Regions from separate parts of the Peribacillus sp. FSL E2-0159 genome, predicted to be linked through region 1. Evidence: riboswitches for the same ligand, from Rfam matches in the RefSeq annotation. Region 1 holds a riboswitch; the other holds the start of a gene.
The links. A riboswitch is a leader RNA that binds a small molecule or an ion and turns the genes downstream of it on or off. The one in region 1 is predicted to bind S-adenosylmethionine.

Region 1 (4,157 bases):
TCGCTGTCTGTGTAACAGGAATGGGTATGCTCATTCTATTTTCCTCCTGTTGAATAGAATAATAGTTCTTCTTCATTCGTTTTGCTCGTTTCTAATTCGATGACTGTGCTCCCGTCATATAACACATATGTCCGGTTGGTAATGCCAATGATTTCGGAAAGCTCGGATGATGCATAAATAATCGCTTTCCCATTCCTTGCAAGCTTTGCAATCAATTCGAATATATCCTTCTTGGCTCCAACATCGACCCCTTTCGTTGGTTCATCGAATATGTATACATCCGCATCGGCCATAAGCCATTTCCCAATGGCAACTTTTTGCTGGTTACCACCTGAAAGGTTTTCAACATTCACTTCTCCTGAAGGAGTTTTAATGCCGAGACTTGCGATCATTTCCTTCGCCTTTTCCTTTTCCGCCTTACGATCCACGAAGCTGAACGTCTTGCAGAATTTGCCGAGACTGGCTGCGGTCAAGTTCGCCGAGACTGATTCCTGAACGAGGACCCCTTCTTTCCTGCGTTCCTCAGGTACAAGTGCCAGACCGCTTTTTACTGCTTCGTGCGGTGATTTTATAGAAAGCTTTCGACCATTCAGGATGACTTCGCCCGCTGTGATCGAAGTATGACCGAAAAGGGTTTTACACAGCTCCGTTTTCCCAGCCCCGACCAAACCTGCCAAGCCGATTATCTCGCCTGCTTTAATATTCAGGCTAACATTTTTAACTTTCTCTGCATCTGACAATCCCTTCACTTCCAGAATAACGTCGCCAATCGAAGTATTCACTTCAGGAAACTGTTCATCCATGGTTTTCCCGAGCATGTTCTCTACCACTTCGGTACGGGTTATGTCCTCCTTTTTCCGACACATGACACGCTCCCCATTCCTCATGATCGTAATTTCCTCACAAATTTCAAAAATCTCAGGCAGACGATGTGAAATGAAAATGATTCCCACGCCTTTTTGCTTTAATTCATTTACAATTCGAAAAAGTTCTGTCGTCTCCGTATGACTTAACGGAGCAGTTGGCTCGTCGAGAATCAGGAATTTGCATTCTGTCGAAACGGCTCTTGCTATCAGGACCATCTGTTTTTCAGCCAAGGTAAGGTCTCTTACCAGCTTTTTCGAAGGGACACGAATTTTCATATCTTCAAGAATATTAGCGGCTTGGTTGTGCAGCTCTTTCCATTGGATTCTCTGTTTTTTCCCCATGTTTTGGACCATATCATTCAACATTACATTTTCCCCAACCGTTAAATAAGGGATGAGGGCGGTATCCACTTCCTGATAAACAATTTGAATGCCTTGTTCCTGAGCCGCTTTTGGAGAGCGGATATCCCGCTTCATCCCATCAATAAAAATGTCACCTGAATAATGAACATGGGCTCCCGATAAAACTTTCATTAACGTCGATTTCCCTGCTCCGTTTGCACCGACCAATGCGTGGGCTGTCCCTGATTGTACGGAAAAATCGACTTCACTCAGCGCCTTCACCCCCGGAAATTCAATCGAAATCTTCTTCATTTCTAGTTGCGTGCCCATGTCCATTCCCCCTTATTGAACAGACACTCCCTTCACTGGAAAGAGAGTGTCTCTTTTTACTTTTTATAATGATCTTTCAAAACCTTCATCCAATCTTCTTCAAATTCCGTGGATACACCCCAGCCATCGACAATACCAGACAGGTTTGCCATGTTTACCGCTTCTTTTGAAGCTTGGATTTGCTTTTGTGAAATAAGTGAAGCATCCAGGTCATATGTTTGCGGCGTTTCTTCTCCCGCTAATTTTTTAGCCAATATCCTCATATTCACTGCACCGATCAACTTGGGATCGACTGCTGCCGTGTAGGACCACGAGCTATCAGCTGATTGGATTTCCTGGAGATCTGCATTAGATACATCAATTCCATATATCTTCACTTCATCTCGGCCCGCTTCTTTAATCGCCCGGGCTGCACCGATTGCAAAGGCATCCCATGTTGCGAAAATGGCATCCAATTTACCTTTAGGGTATTTATTCAGCATTGCTGCTACAGCATTTTGTGTCTGAACCGAAGTATCAGCAGATGCCACTCCGAATCTTTCGACTTCTTTAATCCCAGGATTTTCTTTTAATTTTTCCTGATAGACTGCATTTCTTCTTACCATTGGAGGAAAACCGTCCACCCAAAGATATGCAATTGCCGCTTCACCTTTCTGCTCTTTTATCAGTTTATCAAAAGCCAGTGTTGCCAATGCTTCATCATCTTGTGAAGTTAATGTCACACCTTCTATTTTAGATAGATCGCTTATTGAATCGAATGTGACAACGCTTTTACCTGCATCAACCAACTTTTGAACGTCATTCACAGTTGCTGCATCATCACCATGGGAAATGATATAGCCGTCGTAATCTTCCTCCAAAGCCTGCGCTATCGCATCATGGAATTTAGCCGTATCACCATTTGCTGTATACGTATCCACTTGAAATCCCAGTGCTTCTCCCTCTTCTTTTGCCCCCGCCAGGTATTGAGCCGTATGATCATCACCGCCTATTTTACGGATCACTTTGATTCTGGCTCCATCCCCATCAGCAAATCTTTCCGGGACATTTTCAAATGATACTTTTTCTTCTTTCTTCGATTCTGTGGAACTCTGCCCTGTAGAGCAACCCGTTAAAAGCAATGCCGAAGCGATTGCTGAAATAAATATCCCTTTAATAGACCTTCTCATCTTGTTTCCCTCCATTTTTCCTTATTATTCTTATCAGTTAAGTTGGTGTAAATCCCAAAATAAAAACCTCTCTAATATAGAGAGGTTTAATCGGCTGTTTTGCAGACTTGTCCCTCTCTTATCTGTCAAAACATTTCTGTTTTGCAGGATTTAGCACCAATTCCTAATGGAACGGTTGCTGGGCATCTTAGGGCCAGTCCCTCCGCCACTCTTGATAAGAGATATATTGTGTTACGTTTTCGTAATTAACACTTTATAGGGATATAGTCGTAAAGTCAATAGATTTTTGAATATTTGAAATGTTCCCCGTTATTTTTTATTTTCTTTGAAGCTGGGCTAGACGCTTTTTCTCAATTTTTTCAAGCCTCTCCAACTGCCTTAATTTCACTTCGAACAAAGTGATCGGGTCACGGTAAACTTCCGGATTTTCTTTCATATGCTCCAATGCAGCCTGGTAGTCTTTTATTTCAGTCTGCGTTTGCTCTATCGTTTTTTGAAGTAAAGCAAATGAACTGCGATAGAAAAGTGAGATGTCCCGATCCAAAGATTTTTCAAACAATCCAAATTGGGTAAGGAAACGTTCCGTGATCATTTCGGCAACATCCAGGTAATCTTCACTTTCCAAGTATTTCTTATAACGATTGTACATATTGGCTTTATTTTGCGGTATCGCTCCAAACAGCTTCCCTGCTCCTTTAAGCAGCAATTGTGATGGAGTCCTGCGCAAAAGGATATTAACGTTTTCGATGCGGATACTGCTTGTCATCCGGTCGGCATCACGGCGCCAGTCATCCAATACCCTGAAGTCACCTGCCAGCGTAATCCGTTCTTCTTTGTATAAATCATTGAATCCGGCACTCATCTCATCCATAAACTGCTGGCTTTGTGAGAACTCCATTTGGGAACTGGCAATCCAGTCTTGAAGAGAACGGTAATATTGAGGCATGATCTTATCAGAAATGAAGTTTTGAATCCGCTCATTCATTTCCTGGTTTAACTGTACATGGACCTGACTGAAATCACTGCTTTCCGTTAACGATTTAGAGCAATCCCTCAGTAATTCAGGAATTTTAGTAGAAAGCTGATTTTTCACTTCATCCTTAAGCAGACGATACGACCTTGTGATATTTTCACTTTTTTCTTTTTCCAAATCAGCCAGTTGATTGACCGCCCCATTCAGCTTGACTTCCATCTGTTCATTCCAAGAGATGGAATGCTCGCATTTCCGCTCATTGGCTGCCCGTTTTTCTAACAGATAAGATAAAGTCTTACGAATGAATGCTAGGATTTTTTCAGATCTTCTTTCCTTCCAATTATCATCTTGATAATTCGATTGAAGGAAAGCTGAAAGGTCCTTCAATTGCTGCTTGCTGTCATAAAGTTTGGAGAAAGCGAATACTTTCGCATTCGGGAAATATGCATTCACTTTATCCCATGTTTCGTCTTCCAT
Region 2 (4,157 bases), 1.2 Mb from region 1:
TGATCGAGAAGATCGATTTTTTCATTTCTCCTGCATATTCTGTTCCGCCGATCAGGATTGTACGGCGTTCAAATGAAACGATGATGAAAGTTTCGGATGAAGTTCCGTCCACTTCTGGGTCTGCTTTGAAGTTAGGTGCAGAAAGGATTGTGAATTCTGCTTCGTGACCTCTTAGTTCCTCTTCGTTTGGACGGATGAACAAAGTATGGGCGAAAAGGTTATGCCAAGCATATTCATTAACAACACGGATTGGAAGACGTGATGATTCGTCTGCACCAGCGAAACCTTTAAAAACAAAGATCTCTTCTTTTGCTTTTAGGTAGTCAACTACTTTATTATATAGTTTATTGAACACATCTTCGGAAATTGGCTGGTTCACTGAACCCCAATCAACTTTATCTTTAACTGATGCTTCTTCCACGATATATTTATCCTTAGGTGAACGACCAGTATATTTGCCAGTTTCAGCTTTTACCGCGCCGGTTGATGTTAAAACGCCTTCACTTCTGCTTAATACTTTTTCGACCAATTGAGGAACTGAAAGTTGAGTTTGCACATTATTTCCTGTTAATAATTGGTGTAACTCATTAGAAACATCTACAGAATTCATATATGAGGTACCTTCCTTTGTTTAAGTTTTTAGATTACAATTAGTATAACACATTCATTTAATTAGTCTATACTATTTCTTTTAATTTGTGATTATTTTCAGTTGGTCGCGTTAATCATTTTAATCCGGCAGGGACCGAGTTACGATTATCGCATATACTTTCATGAAGAAAATTTTAATTTAATAGGAAGTAAGTAAGCAATATATGTCTATTGGGAAAGTCAGGGTGTCGATTTTTCGAATGCTCAATACTTTATTATTAATGGCAATTTACAACATTTCTATTCGTGTTTTGCATTTTAAACCCTTCTAGGACGTTGTATCAACATGTTTTTTCAAATGAACGCCATTCTGAGTGGAAATGTTCTTTTTAGAAAAGCATTGACAAATTCCAGCTAGATACGATAATATCTTAAATTGTACGGATTCTCTTATCCCGAGTTGGTGGAGGGACAGGCCCTTTGAAACCCAGCAACCTGCCATATTGAACTTGACTCCAAGATCGATCGCCGAAAATAAAGCGAAGGTCTTCAAGGAATAGTGGTGATGGTGCTAACCTGAGCAAGGTAAAAAACCCTTGAACGATAAGAGTGAAAGGATAGAAGACAGAATTTTAAACCTTTCCTCATTTGCCAGGGAAGGTTTTTGTGTTTTTTATAAGTAATTCTGTGTCTATAGTTGAAACTAATGAGGGAAACGAGTTCCGTAAAAACAGGCTTATGCCTACAACATACTAACTTCCAAGGAGGAAATATGATGTCAAAGAAACGTCTATTTACTTCTGAATCTGTTACAGAGGGCCATCCGGACAAAATTTGTGATCAGATTTCAGATTCCATTTTAGATGCTATCCTTGCTAAGGATGCAAATGCACGTGTAGCGTGTGAAACTAGTGTAACAACAGGTCTTGTACTTGTTGCCGGTGAAATTACAACGTCCGCTTACGTGGATATTCCGCGTATCGTTCGTGATACGATTAAAGGAATTGGTTACACACGTGCGAAATACGGTTTCGATGCTGAAACTTGTGCCGTGTTGAGTTCCATTGATGAGCAGTCTGCCGATATCGCAGCTGGTGTCGATAAAGCATTGGAAGCTCGTGAAGGAAACATGTCAGACGAAGAAATCGATGCAATCGGTGCAGGGGACCAAGGTCTTATGTTCGGATTCGCTTGTAATGAAACAGAAGAGCTTATGCCGCTTCCGATTTCATTGGCGCATAAACTTTCATTCCGCTTGGCTCAAGTTCGTAAAGATGAAACGCTTCCTTACTTACGCCCTGATGGTAAAACACAGGTAACTGTGGAGTATGATGAGAATAACCTTCCTGTACGTGTAGATACGATCGTTATCTCTACACAGCACGATGCAGAAATTACGCTTGAACAAATTCAAGCCGATCTAAAAGAACATGTGATCAAAGCAGTCGTTCCAGCTGAATTGATCGATGCTGAAACTAAGTACTTCATCAACCCAACTGGCCGTTTCGTAATTGGCGGACCTCAAGGGGATGCTGGTCTTACTGGTCGTAAAATCATCGTTGATACTTACGGCGGATATGCTCGTCACGGCGGCGGTGCATTCTCTGGTAAGGATGCTACTAAAGTTGACCGTTCTGCTGCATACGCTGCTCGTTACGTTGCGAAAAACATCGTGGCAGCCGGCCTTGCCGACAAAGCGGAAGTTCAATTGGCATACGCAATCGGTGTGGCAGAGCCTGTATCAATCTCTATTGATACTTTCGGAACTGGTACAGTTAGCGAAGAAGTCCTTGTTGACCTAGTTCGCGCTAACTTCGACCTTCGTCCAGCTGGTATCATCAAAATGCTTGACCTTCGTCGCCCAATCTACAAACAAACAGCTGCCTACGGACACTTTGGCCGTACAGATGTCGATCTTCCATGGGAACGCACGGACAAAGCAGAAACATTAAAAGCACAAGCGTAATCCATATAAAAAGGTGTCCCGCAATTAGCGGGACACCTTTTTTATGGATTAATTTTGCCGTCAGCGGGAATAATTCAAGAAATCATAAAGAAATTCAAATTACGTGCAATACTCGTGAGTTAGGGTCGATTACAAGCTTGTTTGGGTCAGCTACTCGTGAGTTTAGAGCGTTTACTCGTGAGTTTGGAACTTTTACTCGTGAGTTTGAGTACAATACTCGTAACTTTCAGTCAATTACTCGTGAGTTACTTTATTCGTTCCGCCGTTTTATAGTGTTGTCCTTTTTCGGCGTATTCGCGTACGATGCGTTCCATATCCTGGCGATCTTCTTCGTTGATTTCGCGAATGACTTTAGCCGGGCGTCCGAATGCCAACATGTTCGGTGGAATGATTTTACCTTGGGGAACGAGACTGCCGGCACCGATGAAGGCGCCTTCGCCGATTTCAGCTTCATCAAGTACAATCGATCCCATGCCAATTAGAGCTCCTTTACGGATTTTACAGCTATGTAAAATGACCTGATGGCCAATGGTTACTTCATCCTCGATGATCAATGGATTATTTGGGCTTTGGTGCAAGACGCTGTTATCCTGTATACTGACTTTTTTCCCGATGATGGTTGGGGATACATCACCGCGAATGACGGAATTGAACCAAATTGATGTTTCGTCGCCAATTTTGACATCACCAGTCACGACAGCATTTTCAGCAATATAAGCGCTTTCAGCAATTTCAGGTTCTTTGCCTTTATACGGATAAATAATCATTTTCAATCATTTCCTTTCCGAAGTGAATGTTTTTATGTATTATTTTAATATACCGTATGCAAATACACTTGGCTATTTATAATAGCAATGTACAACTTGTTAGATTTCTTTTTTGTCGAAAATCACGAATATGGTTATAATTTATATATATTATTTTAACTATCATGGATTGTTTACAACAAGTGAAAAGTGAAAGGGGGATTTCGAATGTGGAAATGGGAGACAGAAGGAGACGCAAAGGGCGTCATTGTCATCATTCATGGGGCAATGGAACATCACGGACGTTATAAGTGGGTAACACAAATGTGGCTTTCAGCTGGATACCATGTCGTCATGGGCGACCTTCCTGGGCAGGGTATGACAACTCGCGCCTACCGGGGACATATCGATTCCTTTGATGAGTATTTGGACGAAGTGAAAAGCTGGATAGAAGAGGCTTACGAATATTCGTTGCCGGTCTTTTTACTTGGACACAGCATGGGTGGTTTGATTTCGATACGCCTTCTTCAGGAAGAGGAATGGGACATTGCAGGGGTGATTCTTTCTTCTCCATGCTTGGGCCTCGTGACGAAGCCGCGGAAGTTCCTTACAACCATCTCGCATGGTTTGAACTTCGTGATGCCTATGTTCAGGGTAGATTCCGGATTGACACCTGAAATGGCGACGAGAAGTGCGGAAGTTCGTGAATCCGATAGAAACGATACATTATATATCACGAAGGTTTCGATACGCTGGTATCGCGAGTTGGCACAGGCCATGAAGGATGCTTTTGAAGAGATTCCTGAATTTCAGGATGTGCCGCTTTTGGTCATGCAGGGCGGAGATGACCGAAT

Region 2: it holds a riboswitch for S-adenosylmethionine, as region 1 does, so the genes downstream of both, metK (methionine adenosyltransferase) here and NYE63_RS02810 (sugar ABC transporter substrate-binding protein) in region 1, are expected to answer to the same signal.

The regions. Positions count from the first base shown of each region.
Region 1 covers NZ_CP152053.1:564,775-568,931, reverse strand. The annotation lists gene NYE63_RS02820 (ABC transporter permease) at 1-34, opposite strand, end outside; gene NYE63_RS02815 (sugar ABC transporter ATP-binding protein) at 36-1,538, opposite strand; gene NYE63_RS02810 (sugar ABC transporter substrate-binding protein) at 1,595-2,707, opposite strand; SAM riboswitch class I at 2,823-2,928, opposite strand; gene NYE63_RS02805 (GTPase domain-containing protein) at 3,024-4,157, opposite strand, start outside.
Region 2 covers NZ_CP152053.1:5,199,898-5,204,054, reverse strand. The annotation lists gene pckA (phosphoenolpyruvate carboxykinase (ATP)) at 1-610, opposite strand, end outside; SAM riboswitch class I at 1,039-1,201, shown strand; gene metK (methionine adenosyltransferase) at 1,364-2,557, shown strand; gene NYE63_RS25370 (gamma carbonic anhydrase family protein) at 2,803-3,321, opposite strand; gene NYE63_RS25365 (alpha/beta hydrolase) at 3,532-4,157, shown strand, end outside.